One region of the Kitasatospora sp. NPDC048194 genome, then DNA from elsewhere that is predicted to be linked to it. Evidence: predicted binding sites of a transcription regulator. Region 1 holds the regulator's gene; the other holds the start of a gene.
The links. Region 1 encodes HrcA, which represses chaperone genes, less so after heat shock. Its sites were predicted from a motif close to TTNGCACTCNGNNNNNCNGAGTGCNAA; they were not measured.
Positions count from the first base shown of each region.

Region 2: a site for HrcA is predicted at 4,522-4,548, ahead of ACGF07_RS14005 (FmdB family zinc ribbon protein). Genes of this name have one in related genera too.

Region 1 is NZ_JBIDAK010000029.1:62,965-72,233, reverse strand. Features, by position in the region: gene hemW (radical SAM family heme chaperone HemW) at 1-28, shown strand, start outside; gene ACGF07_RS28140 (Uma2 family endonuclease) at 70-627, shown strand; gene ACGF07_RS28135 (DUF3097 domain-containing protein) at 634-1,461, opposite strand; gene ACGF07_RS28130 (hypothetical protein) at 1,493-2,077, opposite strand; gene htpX (zinc metalloprotease HtpX) at 2,131-3,051, opposite strand; gene hrcA (heat-inducible transcriptional repressor HrcA) at 3,354-4,388, shown strand; gene dnaJ (molecular chaperone DnaJ) at 4,462-5,604, shown strand; gene ACGF07_RS28110 (16S rRNA (uracil(1498)-N(3))-methyltransferase) at 5,689-6,438, shown strand; gene ACGF07_RS28105 (PDZ domain-containing protein) at 6,519-9,269, shown strand, end outside.
Region 2 is NZ_JBIDAK010000009.1:83,918-93,186, reverse strand. Features, by position in the region: gene ACGF07_RS14040 (glycosyltransferase family 39 protein) at 1-48, opposite strand, end outside; tRNA gene ACGF07_RS14035 (tRNA-Arg) at 225-297, shown strand; gene ACGF07_RS14030 (phosphatase PAP2 family protein) at 370-1,182, opposite strand; gene ACGF07_RS14025 (sigma-70 family RNA polymerase sigma factor) at 1,619-2,590, shown strand; gene ACGF07_RS14020 (hypothetical protein) at 2,740-3,057, shown strand; gene mscL (large conductance mechanosensitive channel protein MscL) at 3,149-3,565, opposite strand; gene ACGF07_RS14010 (hypothetical protein) at 3,596-3,871, opposite strand; gene ACGF07_RS14005 (FmdB family zinc ribbon protein) at 4,187-4,510, opposite strand; gene ACGF07_RS14000 (MFS transporter) at 4,637-6,004, opposite strand; gene ACGF07_RS13995 (potassium/proton antiporter) at 6,345-7,829, opposite strand; gene ACGF07_RS13990 (penicillin acylase family protein) at 8,103-9,269, shown strand, end outside.

The DNA of each region.
Region 1 (9,269 bases):
CGCCGTCGTACGTGACCTGGTGGACTGACCTTCGTTAACGTGGGTGTCAGCCGTCGGAGGGAGCGTGCGATGACCGCCATCGATGACCGGATGACTGGGATCTTCGAGAATTTGAAGGTGCCGGAAGGCGTCAAGGCCGAGCTCATCCGGGGGGAAATCGTGATGATGGCCGGCCCTGACATGGTCCACAACCTCATCGTCCTGGCGATCCAGTCCCAGCTCCCGCTCGGTCGGTGGCGTCCGCTCACCACCCAGGACGTGGCGATCCCCGGGCAGGCGAGTGAACCCCAGCCGGACCTGGTCGTCTTCGAACGCGGAGCGGTGGAGGAGCACGGCCGACTGCTGCCGTCGCCCGCGGTCACCCTGGTGGTCGAGGTGGTGTCGAGGACCAGTGTCGATCGTGACTACCGGACCAAGCGAGAGCTCTACGCCGAGGGCACCATCCCCGCGTACCTGATCGTCGACCCGATCAAGGGCGTGTGCGTGCTGCTCACCGAGTTGGGGGAGGATCCCGGGTCCGGGCTTCCGAGGTACCTTTCGGAGCGGATCAGCAAGTTCGGCGAGCCGGTTCCCATCGGGTTGCTCGACATCGAGCTGGACACCACGGAGTTCCAGAAGTACGTCTGACCGGTCTCACGCCGGCGACGTCACGAAGTCGATCAGCTCCTCGACGCGGCCCAGCAGTTCGGGCTCCAGGTCCTTGTAGCTGTTCACCTTCGACAGGATGCGCTTCCAGGCCGCCGGGGTGTCCACCGGCCAGCCGAGGCGCCGGCAGGTGCCCTCCTTCCAGTCCTCGCCCCGGGGGACCGCGGGCCAGCCGGGGATGCCGACGCTCGACGGCTTCACGGCCTGCCAGACGTCGACGTACGGGTGGCCGACGACCAGCACCGACTCGCCGGTGACCTGCGCGGCGATGCGGTGCTCCTTGGTGCCGGGGAGCAGGTGGTCGACCAGCACGCCGAGGCGGCGGCCGGGGCCGGGGGCGAAGTCGGCCACGATCGCGGGCAGGTCGTCGATGCCCCGCAGGTACTCGACCACCACGCCCTCGATCCGCAGGTCGTCGCCCCAGACCCGCTCGACCAGCTCGGCGTCGTGCCGGCCCTCCACGTAGATCCGGGACTCGCGGGCGACCCGTGCCCGGGCGCCGGGCACGGCGATCGAGCCGGAGGCGGTGCGCCCGGGCGCGCGGGAGGGTGCCGGGCCGGCGGGCCGGACCAGGGTCACCACCCGGCCCTCCAGCAGGAAGCCGCGCGGCACCATCGGGAACACCCGGAGTTTGCCGAAGCGGTCCTCCAGGGTGACGGTGAACCCCTCGGCGGTCTTCTCGCAGCGCACCACCGCCCCGCAGAATCCGGTGGCCGCGTCCTCGACCACCAGGTCCGGCTCGGCGGGCACCTCCGGAGCGGGGGTCTGCTTCTTCCACGGCGGGGTGAGGTCGGGTCCGTACTGGCGGCTGCGCATACGGGTGATCATAGGGACGGCGGACGGGCCGTCAGAGCCCCGGCGCGCCCCAGAGCGGGAACCAGCGGCTCAGGTCCTTCTCCAGCCGCAGGTCGTTCCCCAGCATCGCGTTGACCTGGAGCTCCAGCGGGCTGTTGCGCCGCTCGCCGCCGCCCGGCATCGGGGCGAACGGGTAGAAGGAACCGCGTTTGTAGAGGTACACCAGGGCCAGCGACTGGCCCTGCGGGTTGCGGAAGCCCACCAGCGAGCAGAGCAGCTGCGGGCCGAAGCCGTTCGCCTCCAGCTCGCTGTTGACGGCGTGCAGGTCGTTCACCAGCTCGGGCAGTTCCTCGGGGGTGTGCCGGGCGAGCAGCCAGGAGTAGCCGTAGCCGTCCTTGGAGGCCTCCACCGGGACGCCGCCGCGTTCGGTGTCGGCGTCCAGCAGCGCCCGGACCTGCTGTTCGACCTGGACGAAGGCCGCGCCCTCGACGGCCGCGAAGCAGACCGAACCGAGCCCGGTGGGGGTGAAGGCGGCCCCGGCCTCCAGGGTGAGCGCGGCGGACGGCACGCCGAACAACTGGTCGAGGTCGGGCTTGACGGGCTTGGTGCGGCCGAACAGGGCGTCCAGGAATCCCACGGCGGTCCTTTCGGGGCGGAGGGGCTCGGCGGCCGAGGCTTCGGGCGAGGGGATCAGCGGCCGAGCTGCTCGGAGATCTTCGCCAGCTGCGCCAGCCGCTTCTCCAGCGTCGGGTGGGTGGAGAACAGCTGCGAGGCGGTCTCCCGGGCGCTCAGCGCGGGGGCGAAGTAGAAGGCGTTGTACGGCTGGGACTTGCGCAGGTCCTCGGTGGGGATGGCGGCGATCTGCCCGGTCACCTTGGTGAGGGCCGAGGCCAGGGCGCTGGGCCGGCCGGTGATCTGGGCGGCGGCCCGGTCGGCGGCCAGCTCGCGGTAGCGGGAGAGCAGCCGGGTGAGCAGGAAGCTGATCGCGTAGACGACCATCGACACCAGCGGGATGATCAGCGCCACGACGGCCGCGTTCTGGTCGTTGTTGCTGCGACCGCCGCCCATGAAGCCGCCGTAGACGGCGATCCTGGTCATCGCCCCGGCGAGCACGCCGAGGAAGCCGGCGATGGTCATCACCGCGACGTCCCGGTGGGCGACGTGGGACAGCTCGTGCGCGAGGACGCCCTCGAGCTCCTCCGGTTCGAGGCGGCGCAGCAGGCCGGTGGTCACGCAGACCACGGCGTTCTGCGGGTTCCGTCCGGTGGCGAAGGCGTTCGGCATGTCGTTGTCGGCGACCGCCACCCGGGGCTTGGGCATGTCGGCGAGGGCGCAGAGCCGGTCGACGGTGCCGTGCAGCTGGGGGAACTGCTCCGCGCTCACCGGGCGGGCGCCCATCGCCCGTTCGGTGATCTTGTCGCTGAACCAGAACTGGGCCACGAACAGCCCGCCGGAGATCAGGACGATCAGCGGCCAGGCCCCGCGCAGCAGCGCGATCAGCAGGCCCGTGAAACCGACGTACAGCAGCCCGATCACGAACATCGTCGCGACCATGCGGCCGGTCAGGCCGCGGTCGGGTGCGAAGCGGGTGTGCTGGCCCGAGCTCGACATCGCTTGCTCCTCCGTTCGCCGTCGCTTTCGATGCTGCCACCCGGACGGCCCCGGGGCACCACCCCCGCACCGCGAGTTGCGGCGGCCGGGCCCGCGCCCCGGGGTCCGCGCCCCGGCGGCGCGCCCCCCGAACTGCGGGGAGGATCACCCCGGCCGGGCCGTTCCTGCGATAGGACCCGGGCCTTACACTGGCAGGTACGGTTTTGGCACTCGTGTGCGCAGAGTGCCAGGGTCGGGGCCCTTGCCCGAGCGGCCCGCAGCATCACAGACGGACAACGTGCGAAGACGGAGGTGCGTGCCCCATGGCCGGTGAGGTCCGCCAACTGGACGACCGCAAGCTCGCCGTGCTGCGCGCGATCGTCCAGGACTACGTCGGCACCGAGGAGCCGGTCGGCTCCAAGGCCCTGGTGGAGCGGCACAACCTCGGGGTCTCCCCGGCCACCGTGCGCAACGACATGGCGGCGCTGGAGGAGGAGGGCTACATCCACCAGCCGCACACCAGTGCCGGGCGCATCCCCACCGACAAGGGCTACCGGCTGTTCGTCGACAAGCTCGCCGAGGTCAAGCCGATGAGCGCCCCGGAGCGGCGGGCGATCCGGCACTTCCTCGACGGTGCCGTCGACCTGGACGACGTGGTCGCCCGCACGGTGCGGCTGCTCGCCCAGCTCACCCGGCAGGTCGCCGTGGTGCAGTACCCCTCGCTGACCCGCTCCACCGTCCGGCACATCGAGCTGGTGGCGCTCGCCCCGGCCAAGGTGATGCTCGTCCTGATCACCAACACCGGCCGGGTCGAGCAGCGGATGGTGGACTGCCCGGGCACGGTCGGCGAGACGCTCCTGGCCGACCTGCGGGCGCGGATCAACGCGCGGGCCGCCGGCCAGCGGCTGCCCGACGTCCCGGGTCTGCTGGAGGACCTTCCGGCGACCTTCGAGCAGATCGACCGCCCGACCGTCAGCACGGTCCTGGCGACCCTGTTCGAGGCGTTGGCCGAGCAGAACGAGGAGCGGATCATGCTGGCCGGCACGGCCAACCTGACCCGCCTCGGGCACGACTTCCCGCTGACCATCCAGCCGGTGCTGGAGGCCCTGGAGGAGCAGGTCGTCCTGCTCCGCCTCCTGGGTGAGACCACGGATGCCGCGATGACGGTCCGGATCGGGCGGGAGAACGCCTACGAAGGGCTGAATTCCACCTCGGTCGTGTCGGTGGGCTACGGTTCGGGCGACGAGAGCGTGGCCAAGCTGGGTGTGATCGGTCCGACCCGGATGGACTACCCGGGCACAATGGGGGCGGTGCGCGCGGTGGCACGGTACGTGGGGCAGATCCTGGCCGAGTCGTAGCAAGCAGCCACCGTCAGCCCTCTGGCGGTGGTGTCCAGTCGCACTACTACAGGCGGAACAAGCGGAGCATTTGGTGGCCACGGACTACTACGCGGTACTCGGCGTCCGACGGGATGCGGGGCAGGACGAGATCAAGAAGGCGTTCCGGCGCCTGGCACGCGAACTGCACCCGGACGTCAACCCGGACCCGAAGACGCAGGAGCGGTTCAAGGAGATCAACGCCGCCTACGAGGTGCTCTCCGATCCGCAGAAGCGGCAGGTCTACGACCTCGGCGGGGACCCGCTGTCGCCGGGTGGCGGCGGTGGTGCGGGCGGCTTCGGCGCCGGCGCGGCGGGCTTCGGCTTCTCCGACATCATGGACGCCTTCTTCGGCGCCGCGGCCGGCCAGCGCGGCCCGCGCTCGCGCACCCGCCGCGGCCAGGACGCCATGATCCGCCTGGAGATCACCCTGGAGGAGGCCGCCTTCGGCACCACCAAGGAACTCCAGGTCGACACCGCCGTCACCTGCACCACCTGCAGCGGCGAGGGCGCGGCCCCCGGCACCTCGGCGCAGACCTGCGACATGTGCCGCGGCAAGGGCGAGGTCTCCCAGGTCACCCGCTCCTTCCTGGGGCAGGTCATGACCTCCCGCCCCTGCCCGCAGTGCCAGGGCTTCGGCACCGTCGTGCCGACCCCGTGCCCCGAGTGCGCCGGTGACGGCCGGGTCCGCGCCCGCCGCACCCTGACCGTCAAGATCCCGGCCGGTGTCGACAACGGCACCCGGATCCAGCTGGCCGGCGAGGGCGAGGTCGGCCCCGGCGGCGGCCCGGCCGGCGACCTGTACGTCGAGATCGCCGAGACCACCCACACCGTCTTCCAGCGGCGCGGGGACGACCTGCACTGCACCGTCACCATCCCGATGACGGCCGCCGCGCTCGGCACCCAGGTGCCGTTGCAGACCCTGGACGGACTGGAGGAGGTCGACATCCGGCCCGGCACCCAGTCCGGCCAGTCGATCCCGCTGCACGGCCGGGGCATCACCCACCTGCGCGGTGGCGGCCGGGGCGACCTGATAGTGCACGTCGAGGTGCAGACGCCCACCAAGCTCGACGCCGAGCAGGAGGAGCTGCTGCGCCGGCTCGCCGTGCTGCGCGGCGAGGAGCGCCCGGCCGGCCAGTTCGCGCCGGGGCAGCAGGGCCTGTTCTCGCGACTGAAGGACGCGTTCAACGGCCGGTGAGCCGTCCTGAAGGGGGTGTCGGGGTCCGACCCCGGCACCCCCTTCGCGTTGCCGTTCCGCCCACCCCCTCCGGAGGACCACCCCATGACCGCCCCCGTCTTCGTCGTCGAGACCGAGCGGATCGCCGCCGCCGAGCCCGGGGCGCTGGTGCGCCTGGACGGGGCGGAGGGCCGGCACGCGGCCGCGGTGAAGCGGCTGGAGGCCGGCGAGGCGGTGACCCTCGCCGACGGCCACGGGCTCGGTGCGGACGGGACGGTCGCCGAGGTGCTCGGCAAGGACGCGATCGACGTCGCGGTGGCCGCCGTGCGCCGGGAGCCCGAGCCGGCGCCGCGGATCGTCGTCGTCCAGGCGCTGCCCAAGGGCGACCGCGGCGAGCTGGCGGTGGAGACCATGACCGAGGTCGGCGTGGACGTGGTGATCCCCTGGGCGGCGTCCCGCTGCATCACCCAGTGGAAGGGCGACCGCGGCGCCAAGGCGCTCGCCAAGTGGCGGGCCACCGCGAGGGAGGCCGGCAAGCAGTCCCGCCGGCTGCGCTTCCCCGAGGTGCGCGAGCTGATGACCACCAGGCAGCTGGCTCCGCTGCTGGCGCAGGCGGCGCTGGCCGCCGTGCTGCACGAGGAGGGCGCCGAACCGCTGGCGCACGCCGCGCTGCCGCAGGCGGGCGACATCGTGCTGGTGGTCGGCCCGGAGGGCGGGGTCTCCCCGGAGGAGCTGGCCGCCTTCGCCGAGGCGGGCGCGAAGCCGTACCGGCTGGGCCCGTCGGTGCTGCGCACCTCCACCGCCGGGGTCGCCGCCGGCGCCCTGCTCCTGGGCCGCACCGGCCGCTGGGCCTAGCGCCCGTCTTCAAACCCCAGCCCGCGGGGGAGTTGGGAAAAGCGCAGCGGCCCCCGCCCGGGCCTGCCTACGCTGGCCGGGTGACGGACTACCTGAGCACCTCCGCGGGCGCCTACCTGCGCCATCCCCATCTGCACGGTGACCTGGTCACCTTCGTCGCCGAGGACGACCTGTGGGTGGCCCCGCTGGACGGCGGCCGGGCCTGGCGGCTGACGGCCGACCACCTCCCGGTGCACCACCCGCGGTTCTCCCCGGACGGCCGGCACATCGCCTTCTCCTCGCCCCGGGACGGCGCCCCGGAGGTGCACGTGGTGCCGGTGGACGGCGGGCCGTCCCGGCGGCTCACCCACTGGGGCAGCCACCAGACCCGGGTGCAGGGCTGGACGGCCGACGGCCGCCCGATCGCCACCACCAGCGCCGGTGCGGCCAGTGCCCGCCACACCTGGGCGTACGCGGTGCCGCTGGACGGAGGCGAGCCGCTGCGGTTGCCGTACGGGCCGGTCGGCGGCCTGGCCTTCGAGCCGGACGGCGATCGCGTCCTGCTGGTGACCGTCAACAACCGCGAGCCGGCCTGGTGGAAGCGCTACCGGGGCGGCCGGGCCGGCAAGTTGTGGCTGGGGCGGGACGAGTTCACCCGCGTGCACGAGGAGTTGGACGGCCAGCTCGACTCCCCGCTGTGGGTGCCCGGTTCCGGCGGGCAGGACGGCCGGATCGCCTTCCTGTCCGACCACGAGGGCGTCGGCGAGCTGTGGTCCAGCCGCCCGGACGGGTCCGAGCTGCGCCGCCACACCGGTGACCCGGACGGCTTCTACGCCCGCAACGCCAGCACCGACGGGACCAGGGTCGTCTTCCACCGGGCCGGCGACCTCTGGCTGCTGGACGACCTGGACGGCGCCGAGCCGCGCCGCCTGGACGTCCGGCTCGCCGGCCCGCGCACCGGCCGCCGCCCGGGACCGGTGCACGCCGCACACTGGCTGGAGTCCGTCGACCCGGACCGCACCGGCCGGGCCGCCGCCGTGGTGGTGCGCGGCGGCGTGCACTGGCTGACCCACCGGGAGGGCCCGGCCCGGGTGCTGGACGCGACCCCGGGGGTGCGCGGGCGGCTGGCCGCGGTGGTGCCGGGCGAGGACGGCGCCCAGGGCGTGCTGTGGGTGTCCGACGCCGAGGGCGAGGACGCCCTGGAGTACGCGCCCGCGGTGCACGGCGCCGAGCGGCGCAGGCTGGCCGCGGGGCGGATCGGCCGGGTCAACTCGCTGGTGGTCTCCCCGGACGGCAAGCAGGCGGCGCTCGGCGTGCACGACGGCCGGCTGCTGCTGGTCGCGCTGGCCGACGGCGCCGTGCACGAACTGGAGCGCAGCACCGACGGCGAGGTCAGCGGCCTGGCGTTCAGCCCGGACTCGGCCTGGCTGGCGTGGTCCCGCCCGGTGCACGGGGTGGGCCCCTACTCGCTGCGCCAGATCGTGCTGGCGAACCTGGCCACCCGCACCGTCGGCGAGGTCACCCAGCAGCGCTTCGTCGACACCTCGCCCGCCTTCACCGCGGACGGCCGCTACCTGGCCTTCCTGTCGGTGCGCAACTTCGACCCGGTGTACGACGCGCACGCCTTCGACCTGTCCTTCCCGAACGGCTGCCGCCCGTACCTGATCACCCTGGCCGCCGACACGCCGTCCCCGTTCGGGCCCCAGCGGGCCGGGCGGCCGCTCGGCGGGGAGGAGGACGAGCCCGGGGGCCGCGCGGCGGACGGCAGGGCGGAGGGCGAGGGCGGGGCCGACGCCGCGCCGGTGACCAGGGTGGACCTGGACGGCATCGCCGACCGGATCGTCCCGTTCCCGGTGGAGGGCGGCCGGTTCCACGCGCTGTCCGCGGCCAAGGACGGCGTGCTGTGGACCAGGGCGCCGCTGCTCGGCGAACTCGGCGACGAGGCGGCCTCCCTGGACGACGAACGGCCGCGGCCGGTGCTGGAGCGCTTCGACCTCAGGAAGCGCCGGGTCGAGCAACTGGTGCACGGCGTCGACGGGTTCGCGGTCAGCGGGGACGGCACCCGGGTGGCCGTGCTGGACGAGGGCGAGCTGCGGATCGTCCCGGCCGACCGCAGGGCGGGCGGCGAGGACGACGAGACGACCGTCGACCTCGCCCGGCTGCGGGTGAGCGTCGACCCGGCCGCCGAGTGGCGGCAGATGTACGCCGAGACCGGCCGGCTGATGCGGGACAACTTCTGGCGCCCCGACCTCGGCGGGGTGGACTGGGCGGGGGTGCTGGAGCGCTACCGGCCGCTGGTCGAGCGGGTCGCCTCCCTCGACGAACTGGTCGACCTGCTCTGGGAGGTGCACGGCGAACTCGGCACCTCGCACGCCTACGTGATCCCGAACGGCCGCTACACCGAGCCCGCGCGCCGCCAGGGCCTGCTGGGCGCGGACCTGGTGAAGGACGGCGAGCACTGGCGGATCGCCCGCATCCTGCCGGGCGAGTCCTCCGACCCGCGGGCCCGCTCGCCGCTGGCCGCACCCGGCGCGGCGATCCGCCCGGGCGACGCGGTGCTGGCCGTCGACGGCCGCCCGGTGGACCCGGTCACCGGCCCGGCGCCGCTGCTGGCCGGCACCGCCGGGCAGCCGGTGGAGCTGACCGTGGCCGGAAAGGACGGCACCGACCGGCGCCACCCGGTGGTCGTCCCGCTCGCCGACGAGGCGGCGCTGCGCTACCACGACTGGGTGGCCGGGCGGCGGGCCGCGACGCGGGAGCTGTCCGGCGGCCGGCTCGGCTACCTGCACATCCCGGACATGCAGACGGCCGGCTGGGCGCAGCTGCACCGGGACCTGAGCACCGAGATGACC
Region 2 (9,269 bases), on a different contig from region 1:
CCACACCTGCCCCAGCAACCGGACGGCCGGGCGTACAGCTGCTGTCATCACGGCCTTCGTCTCCTTCGGCGGCGTGCCGGGGCGATGGGAACACTTGTCGGCAGGCTACGTGACCTGCTCTGACGCCCCGTCGGCACCCGCCCCCCGGCGTCGTCCCCGGCCACCCGCCCCCAGGCGACCCCCGATCCGGTACGCTGTGAACGGCCTGGTCACAGACCGGCCTCGCCTCAGTAGCTCAGGGGATAGAGCACGGCTCTCCTAAAGCCGGTGTCGCAGGTTCGATTCCTGTCTGGGGCACAGCACGGCGCCGCAACTCGCAGGCCCCCGTCCGGCTCGGACGGGGGCCTGCGGCGTTGCTGCCCGGGGCCGTCAGCGGACGGGCTCGTCCGGGCGGTCGACGGGGTCGCCGAGCTCCGCGTCCTCGGCGCGCGGCGGACGGACGTAGGGCACGATGACCCGCTGGACGCGCGGGCGGGTGAGCCAGTTGACCCGCCGTACGTCCCGGGCCAGGGCGCCCGGCCGCCAGAGCTCGATCAGGGCGGTCACCACGCCCAGGACGACGCCGGCGGCCAGCCAGCCGGCCAGGACGTCGCTGGGCCAGTGCACCCCGAGGGCGACCCGGGTCCAGCCGATGGTGAGCACCGTGCCCGCGGCCACCGCGCAGGCGGCCGTCCGGCCTCGGCGGTGGACCCGGTACCAGACCAGGCCGACCAGGACGGCGCAGGTGATCGCCGAGGCCATCGCGTGCCCGGAGGGGAAGGCCGGACCGCCGGCGTGCGAGACCGGGTCGCCGAAGGCGGGGCGTTGGCGGCCGACGGCCAGCTTCAGCGCCCACTGGGCGCCCCACCCGACCAGCGCCTGGGCGGCCACCCAGCCGGCCAGCGTCCTGGCCCCGATCAGCAGGAGCCAGGTGGCCGCGAGGCCGAGGAGGACACGCATGGTGACGGGCCCGCCGATGTCGGAGAGGGTCTGCACCGAGGCGGTCCAGATCCGGTGCTCCCGTGCGTAGATGTGGAGTTCGGTGACCCAGTCCTGGTCGAACTCGTGCAGAGGGTGCCAGTGGCCGGTCACCAGCACCGCCAGGAGGCCGAACAGCGCGGCACAACCCAGCGCGACCGCGGCGTCCCGGAGGAGGCCGCGGTGACGCTCGGTAGCGGAGGTCGTGCTGTTGGTCAGGTGCATGCCTGACACCTTCCCAGCGCGCCGCACCGATGGGGAGCTGGGGCGATAGCGATTTGGCATCTTTTGTGAGGAGGACCTGCGTGCGCCGGGGTGTGAGCGCGGGCGGAAGGCGGGGCGCACGGGAACGTACGCGCCCGCTCGCCGGTTCAACGGTCGGGCGGCATTTCTGTGTGGGGCCGGTGAAGGCGTGCTCCGCTTCGATCGGTCCGGGTAGTCGCGTACGGGCGCGGACCGTGGCCGAACGGTCGCGGACCGTCAGAACCGAAGTGAAAACCGGCAGGATACTGCATCGCCGGGAAGAATCTGAGTGACTTGGGAATGTTGTCCGGATTCTGTTCGTTGGATCGTTACGTGTGAGCCCCCGCAGGGCCCGCACTTCTTGCCCCCGCGGGGCAGGGCAGGCAGACCTCGGCAACACCAGTCAAAGGGAGCAAGCATGGCCACCCGTGCCGTCGTTCGCGACAGGGCCGACCGGAGTCGCGCGGCCCGCCCGACCAACCTCGAGGCCGACCGCGACCTGGTCGGGATGTACCTCGACGAGATCGCCAGGACGCCCTTGCTCGACGCCGCCGAGGAGGTCGAGCTGTCGCTGCGGATCGAGGCCGGCGTGTACGCCCAGCACTTGCTGGACGAGGACCAACTCCCGGACGGCGTCACCCGTGAGGAGCTGGAGGCGATAGCCGAGGACGCGGAGCGCGCCAAGGACGTCTTCATCCGCTCCAACCTCCGCCTAGTGGTCGCGGTCGCACGCCGCTACCCGCGCAGCGGCCTTCCGCTGCTGGACCTCATCCAGGAGGGCAACGCCGGCCTGGTGCGCGCCGTCGAGAAGTTCGACTACGCCAAGGGCTTCAAGTTCTCCACCTACGCCACGTGGTGGATCCGGCAGGCGATCACGCGCTCCATCGCCGACCAGTCCCGGACGATCCGGCTGCCCGTGCACCTGGTCGAGGAGCTCGGCCGGATCCGGCGGGTGCAGCGGGAGAAGTCCAAGGAGCTGGGCCGCGAGGCCGAGCCGGCCGAGATCGCGGCCGAGCTGGACACCACCGAGGCCCGGATCAAGGACGTGCTGGACTGGGCGCGCGACCCGGTCAGCCTCAACATGTCGGTCGACGACGAGGGCGAGACCCAGTTCGGCGACCTGGTCGAGGACACCGGGGCGACGTCCCCCGAGGACGCCGTGATGGTCATGCTCCGCCGCGAGGAGCTGGACGACCTGATCGGTCGGCTGGACGACCGCACGGCCTCGATCATCCGCTCCCGGTACGGCATGGAGGACGGTCGCGAGCGCACCCTCACCGAGGTGGGCAAGCAGCACGGCCTCACCCGCGAGCGGATCCGCCAGATCGAGAAGCACGCGCTCGCCGAGCTGAAGAAGATCGCCGACCACGCGGGCTTCGAAGCCGCCTGACGTACCCGGCGCAACGGCCACGGACGACCGAGCCGACTGCCCCTCCCGGGCCCGGATGCGGAGCTCCCGCACCCGGGCCCGCGGCGTGCCACGGGGCTCCTACGCTGGAGGGACAGGACGGCGCGAAGGCGAGCAGGGGAGTGGACAAGGTGAGCGGGCAGGAACAGGGCGTGCAGGGACAGAAGGAGAAGGGCGGGCAGGGCCAGGGCGAGCACGATCGGCAGGGGCAGGGGCAGGGGCAGGGGCAGGGGCAGGGGCAGGACGGGAGCGGCCGGGCGGCGGGCCAGGAGTCGACGGACCGACGGGCGGCCGCCGCCAAGAGCCGGCTGGTCTTCCGCGACCCCTTCGACCAGCAGTCCCGGGACGACACCGACGCCGGCTGGGGTGAGCGCCCCGGGACTGGGGAGAGCGGTGGACGGGGCCTGGACTGGTACCTCAGCCAGCGCCCCCCGCACCACGGGGACTGAGGCGGCACGGACGGACCTGCCGCCGGACTGACGGAACGCGGGATCGATCGAGTGCGGGATCGATGGAGTGCGGGATCGGGGGAGCGCGGGACTAACGTGCCGTGACCAGCGCGTCGCGGATCTCGGTCAGCAGTTGGACCTCCTTGGCCTCGGCCTCCGCCGCCTCCTCGGCGGCGGACTTGCGGCGGGCCGCCATCCGGTTCATCGGCACGATCAGCACGAAGTAGACGACGGCCGCAGTGATCAGGAACTGCAGGGCGGCGCTGAGCACCGATCCCCACAGGATGAGGATTCCGGACGTGACCTCACCGGTGGAGCTGACCTCGCAGGGCCCCTTGAGGCAGGAACTGTAGGACGCCAGGTCCTTCGTGCCGAAGACCCCCACGATCGGATTGATCACGCCCTTGACGAAGGCGTTGACGATGTTGGTGAAGGCCGCGCCGATGACCACGGCGACGGCGAGTTCGACGACATTTCCACGCAGCAGGAATTCCTTGAAGCCTTTCATGCCGCCTCGAACGACGAAGTCGTTCCTGGGTTACGGGTGGTCTTCGGCGATCCCGGATTGACAACCCGTACGGCTCACGGAGCCCCCGGGCGGCGGCAGTCCGGCTCCGGCCCGCGCCGGCCCGAAGGCCAGCGCCGCCGCCACCGCGAGCAGCACCAGCGCGGGCACTCCGGCCCGCCGCCGGACGGCGCGACGCCAGCGGTACCACCCGCCGCAGCCGCGCCGGATCGGCGGGAAGCTCGGCAGCTCCAATCGGGGCGGCACGGTGGGGGCGGGCAGCGGGACGGACGGGCTCACGGTCGTCATCGAGGTCACCTCCGGACTCGGTCGGTCGGCTTCGGTGAACCACACGATGCGCGTCCCGGGTGCGGACGGAAATCCCTTTCCCGCAGCCTGTGGATAACCCCGCCCCTGTGGATAGATTCGTACGCCCGAACGAGTGAGACCAGCCTCCCCGCGCTGACGGAAGCCCCGTGCTGACCGCCCGACGGAAGCCCCGCGCTGACGGAACGCGGCCGGCCCGGCCAGGGAAAAGGCGAAAGGCCCGCCGCCCCGCACGAAGCGGGGCCGACGGGCCTTTCGCGAAACTTCCGGACGGAACGCCGCGGGGCGGCGCCGAGATCAGCTCGCGGCCGCAGCCGGGCTGCTGGAGGAGCTCGACGAGCTGGACGAGCTCGAGGAGCCGGACGAGGACGACGACGAGCTCGAACCCGACGACGACGTCGAGGAGCCGGAGGACGCACTGCCGCCCACCGAGCTGCTGGAGGACGAGCGGCTGTCGGTCCGGTAGAAGCCCGAGCCCTTGAACACGACGCCCACGGCCGAGAAGACCTTGCGGAGCCGTCCCTGGCATTCGGGGCACGTGGTCAGCGCCTCGTCGGTGAACTTCTGCACCGCCTCCAGGCCGTTGCCGCACTCGGTGCACTGGTACTGGTACGTGGGCACTTGTCTTCCTCCTGGCACTCTCGCCTGATGAGTGCTAACGATGGTCAATGATGCGGCATTCCGCTGGATCAGTCCAGCGACTCCGGTGTGACGTGAGCCGGTGCCGGACCACCGCCGCCCGCCCGTTCAGCCCTTGGCGGCGCCGACCAGCTGCGCCGCGCCGCCGCGCTCGCCGGATCCGGCGACCACGCGGCCGGGTCCGCCCGGCGCCACCAGCAGGTGCCGCATCGACACCAGCGCGAGGAGCCCCAGCCCGGCGCCGATCACCGGCACCAGGAACCCCACCGAGGGCCCGTGGCCGTCGATCAGCTTGCCCGCGGCCATCGAGCCGACCGCCAGCCCCAGTCCGATCGCACCGGTCAGCCAGGTGAAGGCCTCCGTCTTGGCACCGTCCGCGACCAGCGTCTCGACCAGGGTGTAGCCGCTGATCAGGGTGGGCGCGATGGCCAGACCGCAGACCAGTCCGGCCACCGTCAGCGCGATCAGGTTCGGCATCGCCCACAGCACCGAGCAGCCCAGCACCAGCAGGGTGTAGCTCATGACCATCCGCTGCTGGACCGGCCGCCGCCAGGCGATCACGCCGTACAGCACACCGGCCAGCATCGAGCCGCCCGCGAAGATCCCGTACACCGTGCCGCCGGCGTCGTGATGGCCGACCGAGTCGGCGAAGGCGTTCACCGACACCTGCATGCCACCGAACACCGCGCCGACCCCGAGGAAGGCCCCGACCAGCAGCCGGACGCCGGGTGAGGCGAGTGCCGAGGCGCGCCGCGCACCCGGCTGGGGAACGATCCGGGCCGGGGCGGTGCGCCGCTGGGCGGCGAAGGCGAGGCCGCCGACCAGGGTCAGCGAGGCCTCGGCGACCAGCGAGGCCGCCGGGCTGACGAAGGCGGCGATGTTGGCGGCCAGGATCGGGCCGATCACGAAGGTGAACTCGTCCGTCACGGACTCGAAGGCGAACGCGGTGCTCACCTTGGCCGCGGCCGTCGGGGAGGCGCCCTCCGCGGTGAACTTGGCGACCCAGCGGGCCCGGACCATCGCGCCGATCTGCGGCACGCTCGCCCCGGCGGGGACGGCGGCCAGGTACAGGCTCCAGGCCGGTGCGTGGCCGAGGGCCAGGGCGATCAGCAGCGCGACCGAGGCCGCGTGCACCAGCACCGTCGGGACCAGCACGGCGGCCTGGCCGTACCGGTCGGCCAGGCGCCCGGTCTGCGGCCCGATCAGGGCCTGGGAGACCGCGGCGACGGCGGTGACCGTACCGGCGGTGCCGTACGAGCCGTGGGTTTGGGTGACGAGCAGCAGGATGCCCATGCTGAGCATCGCGTACGGCAGTCGCGCGACCAGGGCGGGGGACAGGAACGTCCAGGCGCCGGGCGTGCGCAGCAGTTCCCCGTACCCGACCCGGGCGGGGGTGTCGGTGGCGGTTTCCACGGTGTCGGCCGCGGTCTCGGGGGTGCTGTCCGCGGCGGTGTCGACCGTTCGGCGGGCCGTCACGGTCGGTCCTTCCTGCTGCCTGGTAGCGCGGCAGGGCATGGGGTGGCCCCGACGGCGCCGAGAGTCGTCCTCTCGCGCGTCGACCGGGGTAGATACCGGGTCGGCCGGGCCTGGTGGGCCGGGGCCGGACCGCGGCCGCCGAGCGGTCGCGCCAACTCTGCGTCAGGCAGATGCTGGGGGTGGTCTAGCGGTGGTTATACGGCGTAGTCGAACCAGCATACAGTTACGCGCGTAGACTCCGCCAGGCCACCCCAGGAATCCCAGCCGCCCCACGCCGCCCGGGCGCGCCGCAACCCGCTGCTCCGCGCCCCGCGCCCGCCCCGAGACCGGCGCGGCGGCCTCAGCGCCCGTACAGCCAGCCCGCCAGCTTGCCGCCCTTGTCCACGGCCCGCAGCCGCCGCTCCGCCGCCTCGCTGACCTCGTCCGTGGTGACCACCAGCAGCTCGTCCCCGCCGCGCAGCACCGTCGCCTTGTCCGGTACGAAGGAGTTGCCCTCCCGCACCACCAGGGTGACCGCCGCCCCCTTGGGCAGCCGCAGCTCGCTGACCTCCACGCCGGCCATCCGCGAGGCCGGCGACAGTGCGACCGACAGCAGGTGTCCGTGCAGCTTCTCCAGCGGGGCGGACTCGATGCCGAGGTCCTGGCCCAGCGCGCCCTCGCCGATCCGCAGCCGCTTGGCCACCCAGGGCAGGGTCGGCCCCTGGAGCATGGTGAAGACGACGACCAGGATGAAGACGATGTTGAACACGTCCTCGGCCTTGTGGGCGCCGGAGACCACCGGGATGGTGGCCAGCACGATGGGCACCGCCCCGCGCAGCCCGGCCCAGCTGAGCAGTGCCTGCTCGCGGCCGGGCACCTTGAACGGGGTCATGGTGAGCACCACCGAGAGCGGCCGGGCGAGGAAGACCAGCACTCCGCCGACCACCAGCGCGGGCACCACCGCGTCGCCCATGCTCTCCGGGGCGGAGAGCAGCCCGAGCAGCACGAACATGCCGATCTGCCCGATCCAGGCCAGCCCGTCCGCGAAGCCGCGCACGGCCGGTCCGTGCGGCAGCTTGGAGTTGCCGAGGATCACCGCGCAGACGTAGACGGCGAGGAAGCCGGAGCCGTGCAGCAGCGCGCCGCCGGCGTAGGCGAGCACGGTCAGCGCCATCACGGCGATCGGGTAGAGGCCGGAGGAGGGCAGCGCGACGTGCTTGACGCCGTACGCGCCGAGCTTGCCGACGGCGAGGCCGACCGCCGCGCCGATCGCCAGCTCGGCGACGATCGTGCCGATCATGACGTACCAGGGGTCCAGCTCCCCGGTGGTGGCGAAGGCGACGACGAGGATGACCACCGGCGCGTCGTTGAAGCCGGACTCGGCCTCCAGCAGGCCGGTGAGCCGGTGTGGCAGCGGGACCGTCCGCAGCACGGAGAAGACGGCGGCGGCGTCGGTGGAGGAGACGATCGCGCCGAGCAGCAGGGAGGTCCGCCAGTCCAGGCCGACCAGCCAGTGGGCACCCGCCGCGGTGACGAACACGCTGACCCCGACGCCGAAGGTGGCGAGCGCGGTGGCCGCCGGCATCATCGGTCTGACGTCGCGCCAGCTGGTCTTGAGGCCGCCCTCGGCCAGGATCACCACGAGCGCCGCGTAGCCGAGCACCTGGGTGAGCTCGGCGTTGTTGAAGGTGACGCCGATTCCGTTCTGGCCCAGCGCGACGCCGATCCCGAGGTAGATCAGCAGACTCGGCAACCCTGATCGGGTCGAGAACCGCACGGCGACGACCGCGACGAGGAGGATCACGGAGGCTTCGAGGAGGAGCTGGTTCAGATGGGCGACGTTCACGCAGTGGCACCTCGGGCAGGCATGGGCGGGCGGGGTGTCTGGCGGTGCTGAGGATGTTCGATGAGCAGGGAGAGGGTGCGTCGAGCACCGGGACCGCTAAGAAGGCGTCAATGCTCCTGTTGCGGATCGTTACTCATTCTAACATTTTGCCATATCTTTAGCTTGGTCCCCCGTTCACGGCGCTCCGCCGACTCGGCCTAATGTGGTGCCCTGTCACGGCCGCAGGCCCTGGACACGCCCGCCCGCCCCGAAGTCAGGACCGCAAGGACCCAGATGCCCCGCTCGAAGAAGTTCCGGCGCGCCCGTCTGATCGTGATCGTGCTGGTCGTGCTGCTGGTGGCCGGAGTCGGCTACGGCGGCTACCGCGGGGTCACCGCGGTCCGTGCCTCCTTCCCGGAAGTGGACGGCAGCGTCAAGGTGGCGGGCCTGAGCGCGCCGGTCGACGTCAAGCGGGACGCCAACGGCATCCCGCAGCTGTACGCGGACACCGCCGAGGACCTGTTCCGCGCCCAGGGCTACGTCCAGGCGCAGGACCGCTTCTGGGAGATGGACGTCCGCCGCCACATCACCGCCGGCCGGCTGTCCGAGATGTTCGGCGACGGCCAGGTCGACACCGACGCCTTCATCCGCACCATGGGCTGGCGGCAGGTGGCGCAGAAGGAGTTCGACACCAAGCTGTCGCCCGAGACCAAGAAGTACCTCCAGGCCTACTCGGACGGCGTGAACGCCTGGCTCGCCGAACACCCCGGCGGTGAGAAGGCCTCGCTGGAGTACGCCCTGCTCGGCGTCGTCAACAGCGGCTACAAGCCCGAGCAGTGGACCCCCGTCGACTCGGTGGCCTGGCTCAAGGCGATGGCCTGGAACCTCTCCGGGAACCTCCAGGAGGAGGTCGACCGCTCGCTGCTGGCCCAGGACTTCGGCCCGGACAAGATCGCCGAGCTGTACCCGGAGTACCCGTACTCCCGCAACGGCACCATCGTGAAGACCGGCACCGTCTCCGGCGACACCTACCGCCCGGCCGACGGCTCCACGCCGTCCGGCGCCGCCCCCGGCAGCGCCACCGCCCAGGGCGCGGCCACCACCAAGGCGCTGATGCAGGGCCTCACCGACCGGATCGACGCGATGCCGCAGCTGCTCGGCCGCCCCGGCCAGGGCATCGGCTCCAACTCCTGGGTGGTCGCGGGCTCGCACACCACCACCGGCAAGCCGCTGCTGGCGAACGACCCGCACCTCGGCCCCGGCCTGCCCTCGGTCTGGTACCAGATGGGCCTGCACTGCCGGACCGCCTCGCCCGCCTGCCAGTTCGACGTCTCCGGCTTCACCTTCGCCGGCATGCCCGGCGTGGTGATCGGCCACAACAAGGACATCGCCTGGGGCTTCACCAACCTCGGCGCCGACGTCACCGACCTCTACCTGGAGAAGGTCACCGGACCGGACACC